Regions from separate parts of the Variovorax sp. TBS-050B genome, predicted to be linked through region 1. Evidence: predicted binding sites of a transcription regulator. Region 1 holds the regulator's gene; each other region holds the start of a gene.

Region 1 (5,744 bases):
TGCATGCCGCGCTCGTGCCTTCGCGCATCGCGCGCGGCCGCATCGTGCGCATCGACACCGCGGCCGCAGAGCGCGTGCGCGGCGTGCGCGCCGTGCTCACGCACGAGAACATCGGGGCTTTCGAGAGCGCCGGCTTCCTGATGGCGGGCGGCTTCGGCTTCCAGAGCTTCTATCCGCTGCGTTCGGACCAGATCGCCTACCGCGGCCAGAGCGTGGCGATGGTCGTGGCCGACACGCTCGAAGCCGCGCGCGAGGCCGCCGCGCGCGTCGAGGTCGCGTACGAAGCCGCGCCGTTCGCCGCCACGCTCGATGCCGCCGACGGCGCGCCGCTCGCCCAGTCCGAGGTGCTGCCGCAGCCGATGTTCGCCGACCGTCGCGTGGGCGATGCCGAGGCCGCGTTCGCGCGCTCCGAGGTGCGCGTGGACCAGCGCTACGACCTGCCGCCGCAGCACCAGAACCCGATGGAGATCATCGCCACCGTCGCGCAGTGGCAGGACGGCATGCTGACCGTGCACGAACCGACGCAGAACGCCGAGGGCGTGCGCCACGGCCTCGCGAAGCAGCTCGGTCTCGATCCGGCGCAGGTGCGCGTGCTCTCGCCCACGCTCGGCGGCGGCTTCGGCCAGAAGAACTCGCTGCAGTCGCACACCGCGCTGGTCGCGCTCGCGGCGCGCCGGCTCGGCCGGCCCGTGAAGCTCTTGATGACGCGGGCGCAGCTGTTCCACAACACGAGCTTCCGGCCCGCGGGCCGGCACCGCGTGCGCCTGGGCGCGGACCGCGAGGGGCGGCTCATCGCGGCGGTGCACGAGATCGACCAGCAGACCTCGCGCCACGACCTGTTCCCTTCGGTGGGAACCGAGATCACGTCGCGGCTCTACGGCGTGCCCCACTTCCTCGGCCGCGAGCGGCTGGTGCGCACCGACGTGCAGACGCCCGGCTACATGCGCGCGCCCTTCGAGCATCCGGCCGCCTTCGCCTTCGAAAGCGCGATCGACGAACTGGCCTATGCGCTGGATCGCGACCCCGTGGCCTTCCGGCTCGCGAACGATGCCGCGGCCGATCCGCTGACCGGCAAGCCTTTTTCCTCGCGCCATGTGCGCGAGTGCCTGATGCGCGGCAGCGAGATGTTCGGCTGGCAGCGCCGCACGATGGCGCCGGGCTCGATGCGCGCGCCCGACGGCAGCCTCCTGGGCTGGGGCGTGGCGCTCGGCATCTACAAGGCCGCGATGGCGCCGGCCGTTGCGCGCGTGCGGCTGCGCGCCGACGGCACCGCGCGCGTGAGCGTGGGCGGCCACGAGATGGGACAGGGCCTGCGCACCGCGATCGCGGTCGCGGCGGCGCGCGCGCTCGGCATCGGCACCGCGGCGGTCGAGGTGGTGCTCGGCGACACCGCCGCCGCGCCGCAGCATCTGACGGCGGGTTCCTGGGGCACCGCGACCGCGCTGCCGCCCGTGGCGGAGGCGATCGAGCAGCTCGTGGACGAACTGCGCGCCCAGGCCGACCGCGCCGCACCCGATGCCGCGCCGCTCGCGCTGCTGCGCGCATCGGGCCGGCCCTTCGCCGAGGCCGAGAGCCGGCGCCGCGCGCCCGGCCAGCCCGAGCAGGTCTACGGCCGGCTCACGGGCGGCCTGCCGGCAGCCGCCGGGCCGGTGTACCCGGACTTCGTGGCCTTCAGCTTCATCGCGCATTTCGTCGAAGTGCGCATCGAGCCCACCACGCGCCGCATCCGCGTGCCGCGCGTGGTCAGCGTGGCCGACTGCGGCGCGGTCGTGAGCCCGCGCACCGCGCGCAGCCAGGTCGAGGGCGGCGTGGTCTGGGGCATCGGCGCGGCGCTGCGCGAGATCAGCGAGGTCGATCCGCGCCATGGCGGCTTCCTCAATGCCGACCTGGCCGAGTACGTGCTGCCGGTGGCGGCCGACATCGGCCGCATCGAGGTCGACTTCGTCGGCCAGCCCGACACGCGCTTCAACGCGCTCGGCGCGAAGGGGCTCGGCGAGGTGGCGATGGTGGGCGTGGCGCCCGCGATCGTGAACGCGGTGTTCCACGCGACCGGCAGGCGGCTGCGCAAGCTGCCGGTGCTGGTGGAGGACCTGCTTCAGGCCGCCTGAGCGCGGCCCACGGGGGGATCAGTCGCGGTCGCCGTAGTAGTAGTGCTCGCGCTCCCACTGGCGGCGGCGCCATTCGCGGCGCGCGCGGCGCTCTTCCCAGCGTTCGGCGCGGCGTTCCTCCCAGCGGCGCTCCTCCCAGCGGGAGGCGTCGTAGGCGGGTGCCGGGACCACGTAGGCCGGCTGCGCAGGCGGGTAGTACACCGGGGCCGGGCGCGAATAGACCGGCGCCGGCTCGTAGTAGACCGGTGCGGGCTCGTTCACCACCACGCCCGGGACGCTGATGCCGACGGACCAGCTGGTGCCGGCGCTGGCGGAGGCGGCGCCGAGCAGGGCGCCGGCGCCCACCAGGGCTGCGGCGGCGAGCTTGAGAGCGGTTCGCGAAGAAGTCATTCTGGGTTCCTGAAAGGGCGGAAAAAGGCCCTTGTGCGTCTTCCAACGCCCCGCGGCCGGGCGCCGCGCACATCCCGATGGTGAAGAAGGTTCCCAAATGTCACGGCGGGGGCCCGCGCGGGCGCACCGCAGGCGGCGTCAGGAGCCCGGATTGACGATGCGCTGCAGCGCATCGGCGTCGGCAATGCGCAGATGGCGCTTTTCCACCTGCACGATGCCGTCCTCCATGAACTTCGACAGCGTGCGGCTCACCGTCTCGAGCGTGAGGCCGAGGTAGCTGCCGATCTCCTCGCGCGTCATGCGCAGCACGAACTCGGAGCGCGAGAAGCCGCGCGCATGCAGGCGCTGCACGAGGTTGAGCAGGAAGGCCGCGAGCCGCTCCTCCGCCCGCATGCTGCCGAGCAGCAGCATCACACCGTGTTCGCGCACGATCTCGCGGCTCATGATCTGGTGCATATGGCGCTGCAGCGCGGGAACCTCGCGCGAGAGCTGCTCGATGCGGTGGAAGGGCATGACGCAGACCTCGGCGTCCTCGAGCGCGACCGCGTCGCAGGTGTGCTGGTCGTTGACGATGCCGTCGAGGCCGATGATCTCGCCGGCCATCTGGAAGCCGGTGACCTGGTCGCGGCCGTCCTCGGTGGCGACCCGGGTCTTGAAGAAGCCGGTGCGGATCGCGTACAGGGCGCCGAAGGTTTCGCCGTTGCGGAACAGCACTTCGCGGCGCCGCAGCTTGCGGCGCGAGGCGACCACCTCGTCGACGCGCTGCAGCTCCGCCGGCGTGAGGCCGATCGGCATGCAGAGCTCGCGCAGCGAGCAACTCGAACAGGCGACCTTGACGTTCTCGGCTTTCATGGATGGGCTTCGGGGTTGGGGCGATTCTGTGGCGCAGGGCAGCCGCGAGGCTTGATGCACATCAAGGCCGGCCGGCCGGAGCCGCCGCATAGTGGGCCATTGCCAGCAGCCTTGCGAAGCCGCGATGAATCCCTCCCTTGCCCTCGAAGCCCTTGCCGATCCCGAGCCCGTGATGCCTTCGCCGGAGGTGCTGCGGCGCTTCGACGTGACGGGGCCGCGCTACACCTCCTATCCCACCGCGGACCGGTTCGTCGACGCCTTCACCGCGGAGGACTACGCCCAGGCCCTGCGGCAGCGCAGCGAGCTCGGTGCGCACGGCCGGCCGCTGTCGCTGTACGTGCACATCCCGTTCTGCGAGTCGCTGTGCTACTACTGCGCCTGCAACAAGATCGTCACGCGGCACAAGAGCCGGGGCAGGGAGTACCTGGACTACCTCGCGCGCGAGGCGGCCCTGCAGGCCCGGCAGCTCGGCCGCGGCGGCGTCGTCAGCCAGCTGCACCTGGGCGGCGGCACGCCGACCTTCCTGAACGATGCCGGCCTGCGCGAACTGGTGACGATGCTCGACGACACGTTCACGCTGTCGCCGGTGCGCGAACAGTCGATCGAGATCGATCCGCGCACCGTCGACGGCGCGCGGCTCGAGCGCCTGGCCACGATGGGCTTCAACCGCCTGAGCTTCGGGGTGCAGGACTTCGACCCCGAAGTGCAGAAGGCCGTGCACCGCATCCAGCCGGCGGCGCAGGTGTTCGACCTGGTGGCGAGCGCACGCTCGCTCGGCTACGGCTCGATCAACATCGACCTCATCTACGGCCTGCCGCGGCAGGACACCGCCTCCTTCGACCGCACCCTGCACCAGGTCTGCGAGCTGCGGCCCGACCGCATCGCGCTCTACGCCTATGCGCATCTTCCCGAGCGCTTCAAGGCCCAACGCCGCATCGCGGCCGACGCGCTGCCGGACGCGGCCACCAAGGTGCAGATGCTGTCGCGCTCGATCGCCGCGCTCACCGCGGCGGGCTACGTGTACATCGGCATGGACCATTTCGCGCTGCCCGACGATCCGCTCGCCGTCGCCAAGCGGCAGGGGCGGCTGCACCGCAACTTCCAGGGCTACAGCACGCAGCCCGATTGCGACCTGGTGGCGCTGGGCGTCTCGGCGATCGGGAACGTCGGCGCGACGTACAGCCAGAACGCCAAGACGCTGGAGGAGTACTACGACCTGCTGAACCAGGACCGGCTGCCGGTCGTTCGCGGGCTGGCGCTCACGCGCGACGACGTGCTCCGGCGCGCGGTGATCATGGCGCTGATGTGCCAGGGCCACGTGGACTTCGAGGCGATCGGGCAGGCGCACCTCGTGGACTTCAGGCGCCATTTCGCGGGCGAGCTCGCGGCACTCGCGCCGCTGGCCGCGCAGGGCCTCGTCGAGCTGCGCAGCCGCGAGATCGAGGTCACGCCGCTCGGGTGGTTCTTCGTGCGCGCCATCGCGATGGTGTTCGACCGCTATCTGCAGGCGGACCGCAACCGCACGCGCTTCTCGCGCATCGTCTGACGGGCCGCGGCCCCGTCAGTCCGCTCAGTCCGCTCAGTCCGCTCAGGCCTCTCCGGCCGCCGCGCGCCGACCGCCAGCGGCCCGGGTCAGCTGCGCGACGATCGCGGCCTTCAGCGGCGGCAGGCGCTGGGCGCCGTCGAGGAGCAGGCGGCGGGCCAGGCGCTGCGGCGCGCCGTTGCTCGCGTAGAGCCTGGCCACCGCGTTGGTGCCGTGGTAGAGCACGGCCGAGCCGCGCCGGTGCGCGCGCTCGTAGCCTTCGAGCACCGCGGGCTGCGCGATGTCGCGGCGCTGCGCGAGCGCCTCGGCCAGGGCCTGCGAGAGCAGTTCGACGCTGCGAAGGCCGAGGTTGTAGCCATGGGCCGTGACGGGATGCATGCCCACCGCCGCATCGCCCACCAGCACCGCGCGCGGTGCGGCGAAGCGGCGCGCCCAGGTGGCGACCAGCGGATAGGGGTGGCGCGGCCCGCTCAGGTGCATGGCGCCGAAGCGGTCGCGGAACTGGCGCTGCACCAGCGCCGCGAACTCGGCCTCGGGCAGCGCCATCAGGCGCGCCGCGGACGCGCCATCGGTGGTCACGACGACCGAGGATTCGGCCCCCACGGCGGGCAGCACCGCGAGCGTGCGCTCGTAGCCGAAGCATTCGTAGGCGATGTCGTCGTGCGGCCGTTCGTGCCGCATGCGGCAGACGATCATGGTGCGGCCGAAATCGACCATGTCGACGCCGATGCCGAGCTGCCGGCGCGTCGAGGAGAAGCGGCTGTCGGCGGCGACCAGCAGCCGGCCCTGGAGCCGCTGCGCTGCCTCCGGCGCGGTCTTCGGTGCCAGTTCCAGCTCCGCATGCGAGGACC
Region 2 (5,744 bases), on a different contig from region 1:
ACGCCCGTCTCCATGGTCTTGTTGTAGCCGTCCCAGTGCCGCTGGCGCTGGCGCTCGGGGATGATCAGGTCGAGCGACTTGCCCAGCGCATCGGCTTCCGTGAAGCCGAAGATGCGCTCGGACGCCTTGTTCCAGAGCACGATGGCGCCTTCGGCGTCGCAGACGATGACCGCATCGCCGGCGCCGCGCACCAGTTGCTCGAAGTCGATGTTCGAAGAAGCCAAGCTCAGATCCCCGCTTATCCTGGAAAACACGTTCGCTGCCGGCCGCGGACCCGCTCGCGCGGGGCCGCGGCGCGGGCTCAGATCACCTTGCCTTCATGCAGCGCGGCGATCTGTTCCTTGCTGTAGCCCAGCTCGGCCAGCACCTCGTCGGTGTGCTCGCCCAAAAGCGGCGAGGCGGTCACCTCGGGCTTCAGGTCCGAGAACTTGATCGGGCTGCCGATGGTCCAGTAGCTGCCGCGCTCCTTGTGCGGCACTTCGACGATGGAGCCGCTCTTGCGCAGCGACTCGTCGTGCAGCAGTTCCTTCATCGACAGCACCGGGGCGCAGGGGATGTCGTACTTGCGGAAGATGTCGACCGCCTCGAACTTGGTCTTGTCCTTGATGAAGTCCTCGATGGTGGCGAAGATCTGCTCGATGTGCGGCTGACGGGCCTTGGCGGTCATGTAGTCGGGGTCGGTCTTCCACTCCGGTTTGCCGAGCGCGTCGCAGATCGGATCCCAGGCATGGCCCTGCACCGTGAAGTAGATGTAGGCGTTGGGGTCGGTCTCCCAGCCCTTGCACTTCAGGATCCAGCCCGGCTGGCCGCCGCCGCCGGCATTGCCGCCGCGCGGCACCACCTTGTCCTTGAAGGCGTCCATCTCGTGCGGGTACTGCGGGTACTCCTCGAGGTAGCCGACCTTGTCCAGGCGCTGCTGGTCGCGCATCTTCACGCGGCACAGGTTGAGCACCGCGTCCTGCATCGAGCAGGCCACCTTCTGGCCCTTGCCGGTCTGCTGGCGGCCGATGATGGCGGTCAGGATGCCGATCGCCAGGTGCATGCCGGTGTTGGAGTCGCCGAGCGCGGCCGCCGAGATCGTCGGCACCGAGTTCTCGCCCTTCCACCAGCCGGTGGTGGAGGCCGCGCCGCCGGCGCACTGCGCCACGTTCTCGTACACCTTCAGGTCCTCGTAGTGATGGCCTTCGCTGAAGCCCTTGACCGAGGCGTGGATCAGCTTCGGGTTGAGCTCCTGGATGCGCTCCCACGAGAAGCCCATGCGGTCGAGCGCGCCGGGGCCGAAGTTCTCCACCAGCACGTCGGACTCGCGCACCAGCTTCTCGAGCACAGCCTTGCCCTCGGGCTTCTTGGTGTCGAGCGTGATCGAGCGCTTGTTGCTGTTGAGCATGGTGAAGTAGAGCGCGTCCACATCGGGAATGTCGCGCAGCTGGCTGCGGGTGACGTCGCCGGCGCCCGGGCGCTCGACCTTGATCACGTCGGCGCCGAACCAGGCCAGCAGCTGCGTGCATGCGGGACCGGCCTGCACGTGGGTGAAGTCGATGATCTTGATGCCGGCGAGGGGTTTGTTGTTGCTGCTCATGCTGCGTATCTCCTTGGATGAATGGACGGATTACTTCTTCTTGGCCGTGGCCGGGTTGAGACTGGTGATGCGGCCGCTCTCGGTGCCCGCGGTCTCGTCGATCACGGCATTGATGAGCGTGGGGCGGCGCGAAGCCACCGCTTCGGCGAGGGCCTTCTGCAGCTCGTCCGCGGTGGTGGCGTTGACGCCCACGCCGCCGAAGGCTTCCATCAGCTTGTCGTAGCGCGCGTTCTTCACGAACACGGTGGGCGCCACGTCGGGCGTGCCGCTCGCGTTCACGTCGGTGCCGCGGTAGACGCCGTTGTTGTTGAACACGATCACGCAGACCGGCAGGTTGTAGCGGCAGATGGTCTCCACCTCCATGCCGCTGAAGCCGAAGGCGCTGTCGCCCTCGATGGCGATGACCGGCTTGTCGGTGACCACGGCGGCGGCGACGGCGAAGCCCATGCCGATGCCCATGATCCCCCAGGTGCCCACGTCGAGGCGCTTGCGCGGCTCGTACATGTCGACGATGCTGCGCGCGAAGTCGAGCGTGTTGGCGCCCTCGTTCACCACGATCGCATCGGGCCGCGCCTTCACCTGCTCGCGGATCACGCTGAGCGCGCTGTGGAAGTTCATCGGCGAGGGCCGCTCGGCCAGCGTGGCGGCCATCTTCGACAGGTTCTTGTCCTTGCGCTCGGCGATCGCGCCGGTCCATTCGGCCGGCGGCTTGGCCCACTTGGCGTCGATGCCCGCGAGCAGCGCCGCGACGCAGGAGCCGATGTCGCCGATCACCGGCGCGGCGATGGCGACGTTGCTGTCGATCTCGGTCGGCGCGATGTCGATCTGGATGAACTTCTTGGCGCCCTTCTCCTGGCCCCAGGTCTTGCCCTTGCCGTGCGAGAGCAGCCAGTTGAGGCGCGCACCGATCAGCAGCACCACGTCGGCCTCCTGCAGCACGTAGGAGCGCGCGGCGGCGGCCGACTGCGCATGGGTGTCGGGCAGCAGGCCCTTGGCCATGGACATCGGCAGGTAGGGAATGCCGGTCTTCTCGACCAGCGCGCGGATGTCGGCATCGGCCTGTGCGTAGGCGGCGCCCTTGCCGAGCAGGATCAGCGGCTTCTTCGCGCCCTTGAGCAGGTCGAGCGCGCGCTGGACCGCATCGGGTGCGGGAATCTGGCGCGGCGCGGGGTCGATCACCTTGATCAGCGAGGCCCGGCCCTTGGCCGCATCCATGGTCTGCGCGAACAGCTTGGCCGGCAGGTCGAGGTACACGCCGCCCGGACGGCCCGAGAGCGCGGAGCGGATGGCGCGCGCAATGCCCACGCCGATGTCCTCGGCATGCAGCACGCGGAAGGCCGCCTTGCACAACGGCTTGGCGATGGCCAGCTGGTCCATCTCCTCGTAGTCGCCCTGCTGCAGGTCGACGATCTCGCGCTCGCTGGAGCCGCTGATGAGGATCATCGGGAAGCAGTTGGTGGTCGCGTTGGCGAGCGCCGTCAGGCCGTTGAGGAAGCCGGGCGCCGACACCGTGAGGCAGATGCCGGGCTTCTGCGTGAGGAAGCCGGCCGCGGCGGCCGCGTTGCCCGCATGCTGCTCGTGGCGGAACGAGATCACGCGCATGCCCTCGGCCTGCGCCATGCGCGTCAGGTCGGTGATGGGAATGCCCGGCAGGCCGAAGATGGTGTCGATGTCGTTCAGCTTCAGCGCATCGATGACCAGGTGGAAGCCGTCGGTGGTTTCCGCCTCCTGTTGTTCCTCGCCGGGCTGCTTGAGCGCGCGCACGACCGCATCGCCATCGGCGGCCCGGGTCTTGGGCTTGAGGGCGTCCTCCAGGGTCGTGGATGCCTCTTTGTCCGTTCTTACTGAAGACATGTCTCTCCTTCTTGCTTGGGTGAATGGCCGAGGCCCGAGCCGGGACTATGATTCGGGGGCATGCTTTCGAGCGTTGACCTCGGTCAACTTTCCGGAAAACGGCACCGGCCAGACCACCCAGAAGTTGTTGTTGCGATGTCGAGCAAGACGGGACCCATGACCTTGTTGGAAAACCACCCGGAAAAGAACATCATTCGCGCGCAGCTCCGGCAGAACATCCTGCTCAAGGACCTGAGCGAGAACGAGCGCGCCGAGCTGGAAACCCATCTCGTCATCGTGGACGGCAACAAGGGCGACTTCCTGCTGCACCAGGGCGTGCGCGAGATGGAGCAGTACTTCATCCTCGACGGCATCCTCAAGCGGGTGGTGAGCAACCCGGAGGGCAAGGAAATGATCCTGCGCTTCGCCGATGCCAACGACATGGAGACGAGCTACGCGGCGCTGCGCCTGGGCACGCCCACGCCCTACGGCATCGTCTGCGTCACCAAGGCGCGGGTGGCGAGCCTGCCGCTGAAGGAATGGATCGCGTTCCTGAACCGCCACACCGAGACCAAGGAGCTGTTCGAGTACTGCGTGATGCGCGGCATGAGCGAAATCATGGCGCACACCATCACGCTGCACCTGCTCGACGCGCCGGGGCGCGTGCACCGCTTCATGCGCAAGCATCCGGAGCTGGAGGACCGCATCCCGAGCAAGGAGTTGGCCTCCTACCTCAACCTCTCCGCGGAAACCCTGAGCCGGTTGCGCAAGCGAGGCAAGATCTAAAGCGGGAGCGGGAGCGGACATCCGAACGCAGAAGCAAGACAAAAGCTACGCAGAAGTCGCAGAAGAAACCGGGAAGGTTTCTCAAGGTTTTCTTTTGCGACTTCTGCGAAACCTTTGCGACTTCTGCGTTCGGCTGTCCGCTTTCTTCAGGTCTGTTTTGCCGACGCGAAGCGGCGCGAGCTGGTCATCAGCCGCAATTGGTTGTCGATGCCCTTGACGCCGTCCACGCGGGCCGCCACGTCCTGCGTCAGCGTGCGTTCCTCGGCGTCGAGCACGATGCCGCGCAGCGTCACCCGGCCCTGCTCGGCTTCGACGGTCACGCGGATGTCGGTGGTCGCCTCCTCGTCCTTGAGCGCCGCCTTCACGCGGGCCGCGAGCGCCATGTTGGCGAGCAGTGCGCGCGAGGCCGGCGTTTCGGCGAACTCCGGCCGCTCGGTCAGCGTGCGGATCTGCGCCACGCAGCTGTCGATCGAGAGGCGGTCGGTGTTGAGCACCAGGTCGTAGAGCACCGGGTCGCCCCAGGTCACGCCGAACTGGGCGTGCATGCGCGTGGCGTGCGCCTCGTCGCTGCGCCGGATCTCGGATTCGGCGAACTCGGCGTCGTCGGTCTCCAGGTGCGCCATCAGCCATTCGACGCGCTTCTTCATCGAACGCGTGATGCGCACGCACACCACGTGCGGCACCGGCCGCAGCAGGCAGGTCGCGCCCCAGCCGCGCAGCACCACGTTGCCGCGGTCGGCCAGCGCGAAGAGCTCTTCGGCGGTGTAGAGCGCGAGGCTGCGGCGGTCGGCCCGCAGCCGCTCGACGAAGCCGGCCTTGCCGTCGCGCAGGCGGCCGATCAGGCTGGTCGAGACCTGCATCCGGTCGGCCACGCGCTCGATGGCCTCGTGGCGCATGATCTCGAGCCCCATCGTCTCGGCGAGCCGCATGGACACGTCCTTGGCGAGGGAACCCATCTCCTGGGTGAGTGCGATCACTGGCATGGCGGCTCTCCTTCAATCCACCGGACGTTCGACGGCGAACTCGTCCTGCTTCTTCGGCTTGACGATCGCCAGCACCTTGGAGATCAGCGGCCAGAACAGCAGCACGAGCGCCAGCGTGGTGATGCCGCCGACCAGCGGGTTCGAGAACATGATCATCACGTCGCCCTGCGACACCAGCATGGCCTGGCGGAACGAGTCCTCGGCCTTGTCGCCGAGCACCAGCGCCAGCACCAGCGGCGCCAGCGGATAGTCGAGCTTCTTGAACAGGTAGCCGACCACGCCGAAGCCCAGCATGAACCAGATGTCGAGCATCGCGTTGTGCACCGTGTAGGCGCCGATGGCGCAGATCACGATGATCACCGGCGCGATGATCGAGAACGGAATGCGCAGGATCGAGGCGAACAGCGGCACCGTGCTCAGCACCACGATCAGGCCCACGATGTTGCCGAGGTACATGCTCGCGATCAGGCCCCAGACGAAGTCCTTCTGCTCGACGAACAGCAGCGGTCCGGGCTGCAGGCCCCAGATCAGCAGGCCGCCGAGCAGCACCGCCGCGGTCGGCG
Region 3 (5,744 bases), on a different contig from region 1:
CGACGCGGGCATCGGCTCGGTCGGCGGCATCGGCAGCGTGATCCTCAACGGCGTGCGCTACAACACCGACACGGCGAACCGCAGCATTGAGGACACCACCGAACTGCAGATCGGCATGAGCGTGCGCATCGCCGGCGACATCGACAGCGAATTCACCACCGCCACGGCGCAGAGCGTGACCTCCGCGGCCGAGCTGCGCGGCGCCATCTCGGCCATCAACCTGGCGTCCGGCAGCTTCATGGTCATGGGCACCGCGGTCAGCACCGACAACGCCACCGTCTGGGGCGATGCCGCCGGACTCGCGCAGGCCGTAGACGGCACCACCGTGCAGGTCTGGGGCCTGCCGTCGGCGCCGGGCACGCTGCGCGCCACCCGGGTGGAACTGCGCCCCGCCCTGTCCGAGCCGCTGGCCACCGGCGCGGTGAGCAGCCTCGACCGCATTGGCAAGACCTTCACGCTCGGCGGACTCACCGTTCGCTACGCCGGCGCCGCCTTCTCGGGCGGCATCGACGAAAGCACGCTGGCCGACGGCGCGATCGTGCGCGTACGCGGCGCCACCGCCCCGGTGCTCGGCATCTTCGACGCCAGCCGGGTGCAGGGCTGGTATGCCGTGCCGAAGCAGAATGCCGCGGCGGTGCAGCTCGCGGGCGTCGTCACCGACTACGCCGGGCTCGGCAGCTTCAGGTTGCTGGGCACGCCGGTCGACGCCTCGGGCGCGCTCGTCACCGGCGGGCTGCCGAGCTCCGTCGGCAACGGCGTCAAGGTCGAGGTCGACGGCATCATGACCGGCGGCGTGCTGGTGGCGAAGAAGCTGCGCATCCGCAACATTCCCGGCGTGGGCGGGCCGGTCGACTTCACGCTGATCGGCGCCATCGGCAGCTACCAGTCGGCATCCAATTTCATGGTCCAGGGCCGGGCGGTGAACGCCGGCGGTCCCTTCACCGTGTTCGAGAACGGCACGGTCGCCGACCTGGGCAACGGCCGCCGCGTCAGCGTCGTGGGCGACGCGGTGGTCCAAGGCGTGCTGATCGCCCGCCGCGTGAGCTTCGAACAGCCCTCCACCGGCCGGCGCTGAGCGGCGGCGCCGCGCTCAGGCGGCCGCGCCCAGCCCGATCGGCGCCGGCACGATGTTCACGATGCGCGTGAAGAGCGCTTCGTACTCGCGCTCCGGCGCATGCCCGGTGAGCGGATCGCGGTTGCGGCCGAAGGCCTCGTCGAGCTCTTCCCAGTCGTCCCGCGTCAGCACCTTCTCGGCAAGCGGAAGGATCTCGCGTTCTTCCATCGCCATGTGGTCGAGGTAGAAATCGACGTACTCGCCCATGGCGCGTTCGAACGCGGCCCGGCGCGCATTGCCCAGCATCTCGTAGGCCAGCAGCGCATGCTCGACGTGGCGGATCCTGCGCTCGCCCCAGGCATGGTCGTTGTCGAGCCGATCCATCAGTTCGCGCGAGATCGGCGTGCGGGCCCGCAGCTTCGGAAACAGCAGCTCGCTCTCCTTGCGGTGGTGGCGCTTCTCGGGGAACTCGTCGACGTAGAAAAGCATGGCGCGCAAGGCCGCGAAGTCGGGCGGGCTTCCCTTGCGGCGGTACTGGTCGAGCAGCATGATGACGGAACGCAGCATCGCGGCGAGTGCCGCGTGCTCCTGGCGAATGATGCGGATGGTGGCGTGTGTCATGAGAGCTCCTGTGCAGGCGCCAAGGGTCTCAAATTCCGCCGCCCGTGGGCTTGCGGCAGATCAAGTCCGGCGCGCCCGCCGTCCGCATACTGGTCCGCTCCACCCACTCCAGGAAAGCGAGGACGCCATGTACCAGCAGATTCTTGTGCCCATCGATGGAAGTTCGACTTCCGGCCATGGCCTGGCCGAAGCCATCCGCCTCGCGAAGGTCACCGGCGGCCGGCTGCGCCTGATGCACGTGATCGACGAACTCTCCTTCGCGCTGACCATGGACGCCTACGCGGGCCGCGCCGGCGACTGGCTCGAGGAAATGCGCGCCGAAGCCACCCACCTGCTCGAAGAGGCCAAGGCGCGTGCCGCCGCCGAGGGCGTGACGGCCGAGGCGGTGCTGTGCGAGAACTTCCGCGGCGCCGTCCCCGAGCGCGTCGCGGCCGAGGCGGCCGCATGGCCGGCCGAGCTGATCGTGCTCGGCACGCACGGGCGCCGCGGCCTCGGCCGCTTCGTCATGGGCAGCAGCGCGGAAAAGATCTTGCGCACCGCGCCCGTGCCGGTGCTGCTCGTGCGCGCGCCCGAGCACCATGCGCGGGCGGATGCGGAGCGCTTCGCGATGCCGCGCGGCGCCGTGGCCAGCCAGTAGGCGGCCTGCCCGCCGGCGGGCGGGCGGGCGTTCAGCCGTCGAGCGGCACGCCGCCGCCGAAGCGGCAGGTCCATTCGTCCCACAGTTCCTGCTGCACGGCCTTGGCCGACTGCTGGCAGGCGGCCAGCATGCCCCACTGGTACTGCTGCGCCTGCAGCACGCTCGCGCTGCAGGCGGCCTGCCAGTCGAGCAGCGAACGAAGGTAGGTGTCGAACCACGTCGGTGCCACGGGAGCATTGCTGGCCATGTGTTCTCCTTTCGGATGGGGTGGAAGGAAGAAGGAGGGAAGGAAAAGAAGGATCTGCGGCGCAGGCGCCATTCGATCACCGCCCGCGCGCGCTGTCACCTGCCGCCGCGGCCGCGGCAAGGTCATGCATAGCAGCGCAGCCGCCGCGAGAACGCCGCCAGCGGTGCGATGCCGCTCGCCTCGGCGCGCTGGCACCAGTCCTGCAGCTGGCGCGCGAGCTGTTCGCCCGTGGCGCTGGAGCGCGACCACAGTGCCGTGAGTTCGCCGCGCATCGCATACATGGTGTCCAGCGCCTTCGAGCCGCGCAGTGCGCGTGCGAGCCGCTCGCGGCGCGAGGCGTCGAGCGCACGCTCGTCGCGCACCAGCCAGCGCCGCACGCCGCGCAGCGCACGCGCATCCTCGGGCGCCACGCGGCGCAGCCGGCCCAGCTCCTCGGCGTAGGCCTGCTTCAGCGAGCGGCCGTAGCGCGTGAGCACGTCGTAGTGGCAGCGGATCACCGCCTGCACGGTGTCGGGGTCCACCACGGGCCGCGGCGCCGCCGTGAAGCGCGGCGTCGGCGCCACGTGCTTCACCGTCGCGAGGCCGAGCGCCTGCAGCACGCGGATGTAGAGCCAGCCCACGTCGAACTCGTACCACTTGTACGACAGCCTGGCCGACGACGGGAAGGCATGGTGGTTGTTGTGCAGTTCCTCGCCACCGATCAGGATGCCGATCGGCGAGATGTTCGTGCTGGCGTCGGGCGCCGGCCAGTTGCGGTAGCCCCAGTAGTGGCCGATGCCGTTGACCACGCCCGCGGCCCAGAACGGGATCCACACGATCTGCACCAGCAGGATCAGCGCGCCCGGCAGCACGCCGAAGAGCAGCATGTCCAGCACGCCCATCGCCACGATGCCGAGGATCTTGTGGCGCGAATACACGTGGCGCTCGATCCAGTCGTCCGGCGTGCCGTGGCCGTAACGCACGATGGTCTCGGGCTTGCGCGCCTCGCGCACGTACAGGAACACGCCGCGCCACAGCACCCGCTGGATGCCCAGCACCTGCGGGCTGTGCGGGTCTTCGGGCGTGTCGCATTTCGCATGGTGCTTGCGGTGCACCGCCGCCCACTCCTTCGTCACCATGCCGGTGGTGAGCCAGAGCCAGAAGCGGAAGAAATGGCTCGCCAGCGGATGCAGGTCGAGCGCCCGGTGCGCCTGGTGGCGGTGCAGGAAGATGGTGACCGAGGCGATGGTGACGTGCGTCAGCGCGAGCGCCACCAGCACCAGCCCCCACCAGGGAAGATCGAAAACACCGGAAAAGAACAACGAAGACGGCATAGGCACCTTTGGAACGCGATCGCCGGATTCTGCGAAGCGGCGCCGCCCGCGGCCTTGATGCAGCGCAAGCCCGCTGCAGCCAGCCGGCCGAAGAATGGGGCACCCACCGACAGCACCCGCGCCGAAGATGTGGAACAACACGGCCGTGCGGGCCCGGGCGCCTGCATGCGCGCGACGCTGGCGGAACCCCCTTTTCCCCCGGAAGGAAGGTCTGAAATGAACCCCGACATGCCCCCCGACGTGCAGCTCAGGCACGAGGTCTTCGCCCAGCTCAACTGGGACCCGGCCGTCTGCGGCTGCGACGTGGACGTGAGCGTGAAGGACGGCGTCGTCACGCTGTCCGGCCGGCTCGCGAGCGAGGCGCTCAAGGCCGCCGTCGAGCGCGCCGTGCGCCGTGCCGAAGGCATCGGCCCGGTGGTGAACCGCCTGACGGCCGCGGCGTGATGCAGGAAGGAAAGCCGATGTCCGCCGTGCCCTCCCCGACCCGGGTCGACCCCGAATTCGAGCGCCTCGACGCCTGGTGGCGCGCGGCCAACTACCTCTCGGTCGGGCAGATCTACCTGATGGACAACCCGCTGCTGCGCGAGAAGCTCCAGCTCCCGCACATCAAGCCGCGGCTGCTCGGCCACTGGGGCACCACCCCGGGGCTCAATTTCATCTATGCGCACATGAACCGCGCGATCAACGCGCGCGATCTCGACGCGATCTTCATCGCCGGCCCCGGCCATGGCGGCCCGGCGGCCGTCGCCAACACCTACCTCGAAGGCACCTACAGCGAGGTCTATCCCGAGGTCGGCCGCGACGCCGCGGGGCTCAAGCGGCTGTTCACGCAGTTCTCGTTCCCGGGCGGCATCCCGAGCCATGTGGCGCCGGAGACGCCCGGTTCGATCCACGAGGGCGGCGAGCTCGGCTACTCGCTGCTGCATGCCTACGGCGCGGTGTTCGACAACCCCGGCCTGCTCGCCTGCTGCGTGGTCGGCGACGGCGAGGCCGAGACCGGCGCGCTCGCCGCGAGCTGGCATTCCAACAAGTTCCTGAATCCGGCGACCGACGGCGCCGTGCTGCCGATCCTGCATCTCAACGGCTACAAGATCGCCGGGCCGACGGTGCTCGCGCGCATCGGCGAGGAGGAGCTCACGCAGCTGCTGCGCGGCTACGGCCATGAACCGTACTTCGTGAGCGGCGACGAGCCGGCCGCGATGCACCGAGCCATGGCCGCCGCGCTCGACCGCGCGCTCGACGGCATCCGCGCGATCCAGTCCGCCGCGCGCCGGGACGGTTTCCGCGAGCGCCCGCGCTGGCCGATGATCGTGCTGCGCTCGCCCAAGGGCTGGACCGGCCCGAAGCAGGTCGACGGCACGCCGGTGGAAGGCACTTTCCGCGCCCACCAGGTGCCGCTCACCGGCTTCGCGAAGAACCCGGCGCACGTCGGCCTGCTCGAAGCGTGGCTGCGCAGCTACCGGCCCGAGGAACTGTTCGACGCGGACGGCGCCCTGCGCGCCGAGATCGCCGCGCTCGCGCCGCGCGGCGAGAAGCGCATGAGCGCCAGTCCGCATGCCAACGGCGGGCGGCTGCTCAAGCCGCTCGACATGCCGCCCTTCCGCGCGCATGCCGTGGCGGTCGAGGCTCCCGGCGCCGTCGATGCCGAGGCCACGCGCGTCGCCGGCCTGTTCCTGCGCGACGTGATGCAGCGCAACGCGGCCGCGCGCAACTTCCGCGTGATGGGCCCCGACGAGACCACCTCGAACCGGCTCGGCGCGCTCTTCGAGGTGACCACGCGCACCTCCGTGGCCGAACTGCTGCCCGGCGACGACCACGTCTCGCCCGACGGCCGGGTGATGGAAGTGCTCAGCGAGCATCTGTGCCAGGGCT
Region 4 (5,744 bases), on a different contig from region 1:
ACGCGAGCGCGATCTGCGCCACCGAGACCTCGCGCGCCTCGGCCAGGCCGCGCATCACGTCGATGCAGTCGTAGGCGCGCTCCACGTTCACCGGCGGAAAGTCGAAGGTGGTGCGGCGGCTGCCTTGCTCGGCCTCGGTGTTGCGGCCGTACTTGCCGCTCAGCAGGCCGCCCGCGAGCGGGCTCCAGACCATCAGGCCCACGTTCTCGCTGCGCAGCATCGGCACCAGCTCGCGTTCCAGGTCGCGGCCCGCGACGGTGTAGTAGGCCTGCAGCGACTCGAAGCGCGCGAGCCCCTCGCGCTCGGCGATGCCCAGCGCCTTCATGATCTGCCAGGCGGCCCAGTTCGAGACGCCCACGTAGCGCACGTGGCCCTGCTGCACCAGGTTGTCGAGCGCGCGCACGGTCTCCTCGATCGGCGTCACCGGGTCGAAGCCGTGGATCTGGTAGAGGTCGATGTGGTCGAGCTGCAGGCGCCGCAGGCTGGCCTTCACGCCGTCCATGATGTGGTAGCGCGAGGCGCCGGCCGAGTTCGGGCTCTTGCCGGTCTCGCCGAGCACCTTGGTCGCCACGACCACGTTCTCGCGCGGCACCTTGAGGTTGCGCAGCGCCTGGCCGGTGATGGTTTCGGAGCGTCCCTCCGAGTACACGTCCGCGGTGTCGATGAAGTTGATGCCGGCGTCGATCGCGCGGCCGATCAGGCCTTCGGCCTCCGACTGTTCCAGGTTGCCGATGTGGCCCCAGATGCCGCTGGAGCCGCCGAAGGTCATGGTGCCGAGGCAGAGCTCGGAGACGAACAGGCCGGTGCGGCCGAACTTGCGGTATTGCATGGAGGTTTCCTTTGCGTGGTATGGGCAAAAGTATCCCGCCGCGGTCTTTGGCGCCGCGAGCGCGTTCCTGCAAAGTATTTGCCTGATTCTCCAGACCTCCGGCAGGGGCACTGCGAAGCGGCGGGTGCGGCGCTAAGCTTCGGGCACCCGATCCTCCGTGGCGCCCGCCGCCATGGTTTCATCCGTCACAAGGCTGGAACATGTCCGACAAAACACCCGAAACCGCCGCCGCCATCGCCCCGCCGATGCCGCTGGAGCCCGAGCTCGACGAGGCCAGGAAGGAACTGGTCGCGCTGATCGAGCACATCACGCGCGGGCAGGACGGCAGCATCGAAACCCCCGTGCCCGGCCTGTACGTGCACTGCATCAGCAAGCCCGACGGTCCCAAGCATGCGCTGCAGACGCCGGCCTTCGGCCTGATCGCGCAGGGCTCCAAGCGCGTGATGGTGGGCGACGAGATCTACGTCTACGACCCGATGCACTACCTGGTCAGCTCGGTCGACCTGCCGGTGTGCGGCCAGGTGCGGCTGACGCCCGACAACAAGCCCTACCTGGGCGTGCGCCTCGATCTCTCGCTCGACGAGATCGGCGACCTGATCCGCGACGAGAAGCTGCCTGCCAAGGCGAATGCGCCCGCGTCGCGCGGCGTGTACGTGAGCCGCATCGCGATGCCGGTGCTCGAGCCGGTGCTGCGCCTGCTGCGGCTGCTCGAGACGCCCGAGGACATCCCGATCATGGCGCCGATGATCAAGCGCGAGATCTTCTACCGCCTGCTGGTCAACGGCGAGGGCGCGCGGCTGCGCCAGATCGCGCTGCAGGACAGCCACACCCAGCGCATCGCCAAGGCGATCAGCGCGCTGCGCGTCAACTATGCGCAGTCGCTGCGCATCGAGGACATGGCGCGCGCGGTGCACATGAGCGTGTCGTCGTTCCACCACCATTTCAAGGCGGTGACGGCGATGAGCCCGCTGCAGTACCAGAAGCAGCTGCGCCTGCAGGAGGCGCGGCGCCAGATGCTGATGGCCGGTGCCGACGTGGCGAGCGCCGCGCACAGCGTGGGCTACGAGAGCCCCTCGCAGTTCGCGCGCGAGTACGGCCGGATGTTCGGCGTGCCGCCGCTGCGCGACAAGCGGCGCTGGCTCGCCGAGGTCGAGGCGCAGAACGATGCGCTCGGCGCCGCCTCCCAGGCGGCCTGACAACGGCCACCGACGAAGCGCCGCTCAGCGCAGCACGAGCACCGGGAGCTTCGACTCGGCCAGCACATGCTGCGTCTCGCTGCCGAGCAGCAGCCGCTGGATGCCCTTGCGGCCGTGCGAGGCCATCACGATCAGGTCGGCGCGGTGCTTGCGCGCTGCCGCGATGATCGATTCGGCCACGCGGTCGGAATTGGCGACCACCGCCTTCAGCTGCACGCCCGCCGCCGTGGCGCGGGTCTCGATGCCGTCGAGCATCGCCTGCGCCTTGTCGGCCCACTGCTTCTCGACCCGCGCGATGTCCTCGGGGGAGAAGGCCATCGCGCCGTCGAGATAGCTCTTCGGATAGCGCGGCACCACGGTGAGCGCGACCAGTCCGGCCTCGTGCGCGGCGGCCAGTTCGATGGCGCTGGCCACCGCCTTCTTCGAGAGCGTGGAGCCGTCGGTGGCCACGAGGATGCGCTTGAACATGGGTTTCTCCAGCAAAGGTGTGCCGTGAGCTTAGGCAGCGCGGCAGGCCGGGCGCTTGATGCAGATCAAACCGGCGCCGTGCGGGCCGCCTTAGCCTTGCGCGATGCAAGCTGCGCTCGCTTCTTCCTTTTCCCCGTCCGCTCCCGCACCGGCGCCTGCGCCTGCGTCGCGCGAGGCCTGGCAGGTGCTCGACGACCCGGCCGAATGGCCGGCCTTCGGCCGCGCGCTGGACGACGGTCCGCCCGCCGCGGCCGGCTGGGAGTCGCAGGTCGCGGTCGAGGGCATGCACTGCGCGACCTGCAGCCTGGCGATCGAGGAGGCGCTGCAGCGCGTGCCGGGCGTGCGCGAGGTGCAGGTCAATGCCGCCAGCCGGCGCGCCCGCGTGCGCTGGTCGGCGGCGCAGACGCGCCCCTCGCAATGGTTCGAGGCGGCCGAAGCGGCCGGCTACCGGCTCGTGCCCGCGGTCGACAGCTCGGCGCGCGAGCGCCGCGCGCGCGAACTTCGGCTGGCGCTGTGGCGCTGGCTGGTGGCGGGCTTCTGCATGATGCAGGTGATGATGTACGCCTACCCGGCCTACATCGCCGAACCCGGCGAGATGACGGCCGATGCCGCGCAGCTGCTGCGCTGGGCCTCGTGGGTGCTCACGCTGCCGGTGCTGTTCTTCTCCTGCGGGCCTTTCTTCCGCAGCGCCTGGCGCGACCTGCGCCACGGCCGCATCGGCATGGACCTGCCGGTCGCGTTCGGCATCGCGATCGCCTTCGCCGTCAGCAGCGCCGCCACCTTCGACGGCGAAGGCGTGCTGGGCCGCGAGGTGTACTTCGACTCGCTGACCATGTTCGTCTTCTTCCTGCTGACCGGGCGCTGGCTCGAGGCGCGCCTGCGCGACCGCACGGCCGGCTCGCTCGAGGCGGTGCTGAACCGGCTGCCCGACAGCGTGGAGCGCCTTGGCGCGGACGGCGCCTGGGCGCGCGTCTCGGTGCGGCGGCTCGCGGCCGGCGACGTGGTGCGCGTGCGCCCCGGCGAAGCCTTTCCGGCCGACGGCGTGCTGCTCGACGGCGGCACCAGCACCGACGAGGCGCTGCTCACGGGCGAATCGCGCCCGGTGCCGCGCGCCCGCGGCGAACGCGTGCTCGCCGGCAGCCACAACCTGTCGTCGACGGTGCAGGTGCGCATCGTCTCGGTGGGCGAGGGCACGCGCTTCGCGCAGATCGTGCGGCTGATGGAGAACGCCGCGCTCGGCAAGCCGCGCTGGGCGCTGCTCGCCGACCGCATCGCGCGGCCGTTCCTGGTGCTGGTGCTGGCATCGGCCGTCGGCGCCGCGGCGGTCTGGTGGCAGGTCGATCCTGGCCGGGCGCTGATGGTGGCGGTGGCGGTGCTGATCGCGACCTGTCCCTGCGCGCTGTCGCTCGCCACGCCGGCCGCGATGCTCGCGAGCGCGGGCGCACTGGCGCGCGGCGGCGTGCTGACCGCGAACCTGCAGGCGCTCGAGGCGCTGGCCGCGGTCGACACGGTGGTGTTCGACAAGACGGGCACGCTCACCGGCGACACGCCCCGCCTCGACCGCGTGTACTGCCGCCAGGGCCTGCGCCCGGGCGACGCGCTGGAGATCGGCGCCGCGCTCGGGGCGCATTCGCTGCATCCGGGCGCCCGCGCACTCGTGGCCGCCTGGCAGGCGCAGTTCCGCGCGCCGCCCGCCTGGGAGGTCGCCGAGCCGACCGAATCCGCGGGCCTGGGGCTCGAGGCCCGCATGCGCCGCAGCCCGGACGATGCCGGTGGCTGGCGCCGCGTGCGCCTCGGCGCCGCGGGGCATTGCGGCGTGGCGCCGCTGGAGATTGAGGCGCCGCAGGTGCACCTCGCCGACGAACAGGGCTGGCTCGCGAGCTTCGTGCTCGCGGAGGAACTGCGCCCCGACGCCGCCGCCGCGGTGGCGGCGCTCGAGGCCGAGGGCATCACGGTGCGGCTGCTCTCGGGCGACCGCGACGGCGCGGCGCGCGAGATCGCGGCGCAGGCGGGCATCGCCTTCGCGCAGGGCGGCTGCACGCCGGAGGACAAGCTCGACGTGCTGTGGCGGCTGCAGGCCGAAGGCCGGCAGGTCGCGATGGTCGGCGACGGCCTCAACGACGGACCTTCGATCGCGCGCGCGAACGCCTCGTTCGCCTTCGGGCATGCGGTGCCGCTCTCGCGGGCGCGGGCGGACTTCGTGGTGCCCGGCGATGCGCTCTCGGCGATCCCGCGCACCATCGCGCAGGCGCGGCGAACGGTGCGCGTGGTGCGGCAGAACCTCGCCTGGGCGGCCAGCTACAACGCGCTGTGCGTGCCGCTCGCCGTGGCGGGCTGGCTTCCCGCCTGGCTGGCGGGACTCGGCATGGCCGCGAGCTCGCTCGTGGTGGTGCTCAACGCGGCGCGGCTCGCGGCGCGGCAACCGGAAAGCGCAGGCGCCTGATGGACATCCTCTTTCTCCTGATACCGCTCTCGGTGGCGCTGGTGCTCGCCATCCTCGCCGGCCTGTGGTGGGCCATCGAGCGTGGGCAGTTCGACGACATCGAGATCGAAGGCGACCGCATCCTGCGAAGCGATTGATCTGCATCAAACCCGCGCCGGGGTGGCGCGGGGAAACTGCCTCCATCCACCAAGAGGCAGCACGATGCAACAACCCAATTCCCCCGCGGCGATCTACGACGACACCGCCGTCCGGCAGTTGACCCTCATGTCCGTGGTCTGGGGCGTGGTCGGCATGCTCGTCGGCGTTTTCATCGCCGCCGAACTCGCCTGGCCCGACCTCAACCTCGGCATTCCCTGGCTCAGCTACGGCCGCCTGCGGCCGCTGCACACCAACGCGGTGATCTTCGCGTTCGGCGGCTGCGCGCTCATGGCCACCAGCTTCCACGTGGTCCAGCGCACCTGCCAGGTGCGGCTGTTCGCGCCCCGGCTCGCGTCCTTCGTGTTCTGGGGCTGGCAGGCGGTGATCGTGGCGGCGGCGATCAGCCTGCCGCTGGGCTACACCACCGGCAAGGAATACGCCGAACTCGAATGGCCGATCGACATCCTGATCACGCTGGTCTGGGTGGCGTATGCGATCGTGTTCTTCGGCACCGTCGGCATGCGCCGGGTGCGCCACATCTACGTGGCCAACTGGTTCTACGGCGCCTTCATCATCGCGGTGGCGCTGCTGCACCTGGTCAACAGCGCCGAGATTCCGGCCGGCTGGATGAAGAGCTACTCGGCCTATGCCGGCGTGCAGGACGCCATGG

The links. The regulator FNR, encoded in region 1, switches genes on or off when oxygen is low (the NO sensors DNR and NnrR bind a similar motif). The targets are predictions, from matches to a motif close to TTGATNNNNATCAA.
Region 2: the regulator FNR is predicted to act here: its motif matches at 3,507-3,520, upstream of oxc (oxalyl-CoA decarboxylase).
Region 3: the regulator FNR is predicted to act here: its motif matches at 3,927-3,940, upstream of M2165_RS21440 (fatty acid desaturase).
Region 4: the regulator FNR is predicted to act here: its motif matches at 2,549-2,562, upstream of M2165_RS21520 (cation-translocating P-type ATPase).

The regions. Positions count from the first base shown of each region.
Region 1 covers NZ_JARXYR010000001.1:523,739-529,482, reverse strand. Annotated here, with positions in the region: gene M2165_RS02440 (xanthine dehydrogenase family protein molybdopterin-binding subunit) at 1-2,108, shown strand, start outside; gene M2165_RS02435 (hypothetical protein) at 2,127-2,498, opposite strand; gene fnr (fumarate/nitrate reduction transcriptional regulator Fnr) at 2,637-3,350, opposite strand; gene hemN (oxygen-independent coproporphyrinogen III oxidase) at 3,475-4,896, shown strand; gene ubiM (5-demethoxyubiquinol-8 5-hydroxylase UbiM) at 4,939-5,744, opposite strand, start outside.
Region 2 covers NZ_JARXYR010000002.1:701,415-707,158, forward strand. Annotated here, with positions in the region: gene M2165_RS06290 (PAS domain-containing protein) at 1-224, opposite strand, end outside; gene frc (formyl-CoA transferase) at 302-1,579, opposite strand; gene oxc (oxalyl-CoA decarboxylase) at 1,610-3,433, opposite strand; gene M2165_RS06305 (Crp/Fnr family transcriptional regulator) at 3,590-4,198, shown strand; gene M2165_RS06310 (cytidylate kinase family protein) at 4,345-5,181, opposite strand; gene M2165_RS06315 (tripartite tricarboxylate transporter permease) at 5,194-5,744, opposite strand, start outside.
Region 3 covers NZ_JARXYR010000002.1:3,992,992-3,998,735, forward strand. Annotated here, with positions in the region: gene M2165_RS21420 (DUF5666 domain-containing protein) at 1-1,075, shown strand, start outside; gene M2165_RS21425 (hemerythrin domain-containing protein) at 1,091-1,675, opposite strand; gene M2165_RS21430 (universal stress protein) at 1,803-2,312, shown strand; gene M2165_RS21435 (hypothetical protein) at 2,344-2,559, opposite strand; gene M2165_RS21440 (fatty acid desaturase) at 2,682-3,872, opposite strand; gene M2165_RS21445 (BON domain-containing protein) at 4,089-4,316, shown strand; gene M2165_RS21450 (phosphoketolase family protein) at 4,334-5,744, shown strand, end outside.
Region 4 covers NZ_JARXYR010000002.1:4,009,520-4,015,263, reverse strand. Annotated here, with positions in the region: gene M2165_RS21535 (aldo/keto reductase) at 1-829, opposite strand, end outside; gene M2165_RS21530 (AraC family transcriptional regulator) at 1,030-2,025, shown strand; gene M2165_RS21525 (universal stress protein) at 2,050-2,493, opposite strand; gene M2165_RS21520 (cation-translocating P-type ATPase) at 2,597-4,936, shown strand; gene ccoS (cbb3-type cytochrome oxidase assembly protein CcoS) at 4,936-5,073, shown strand; gene ccoN (cytochrome-c oxidase, cbb3-type subunit I) at 5,138-5,744, shown strand, end outside.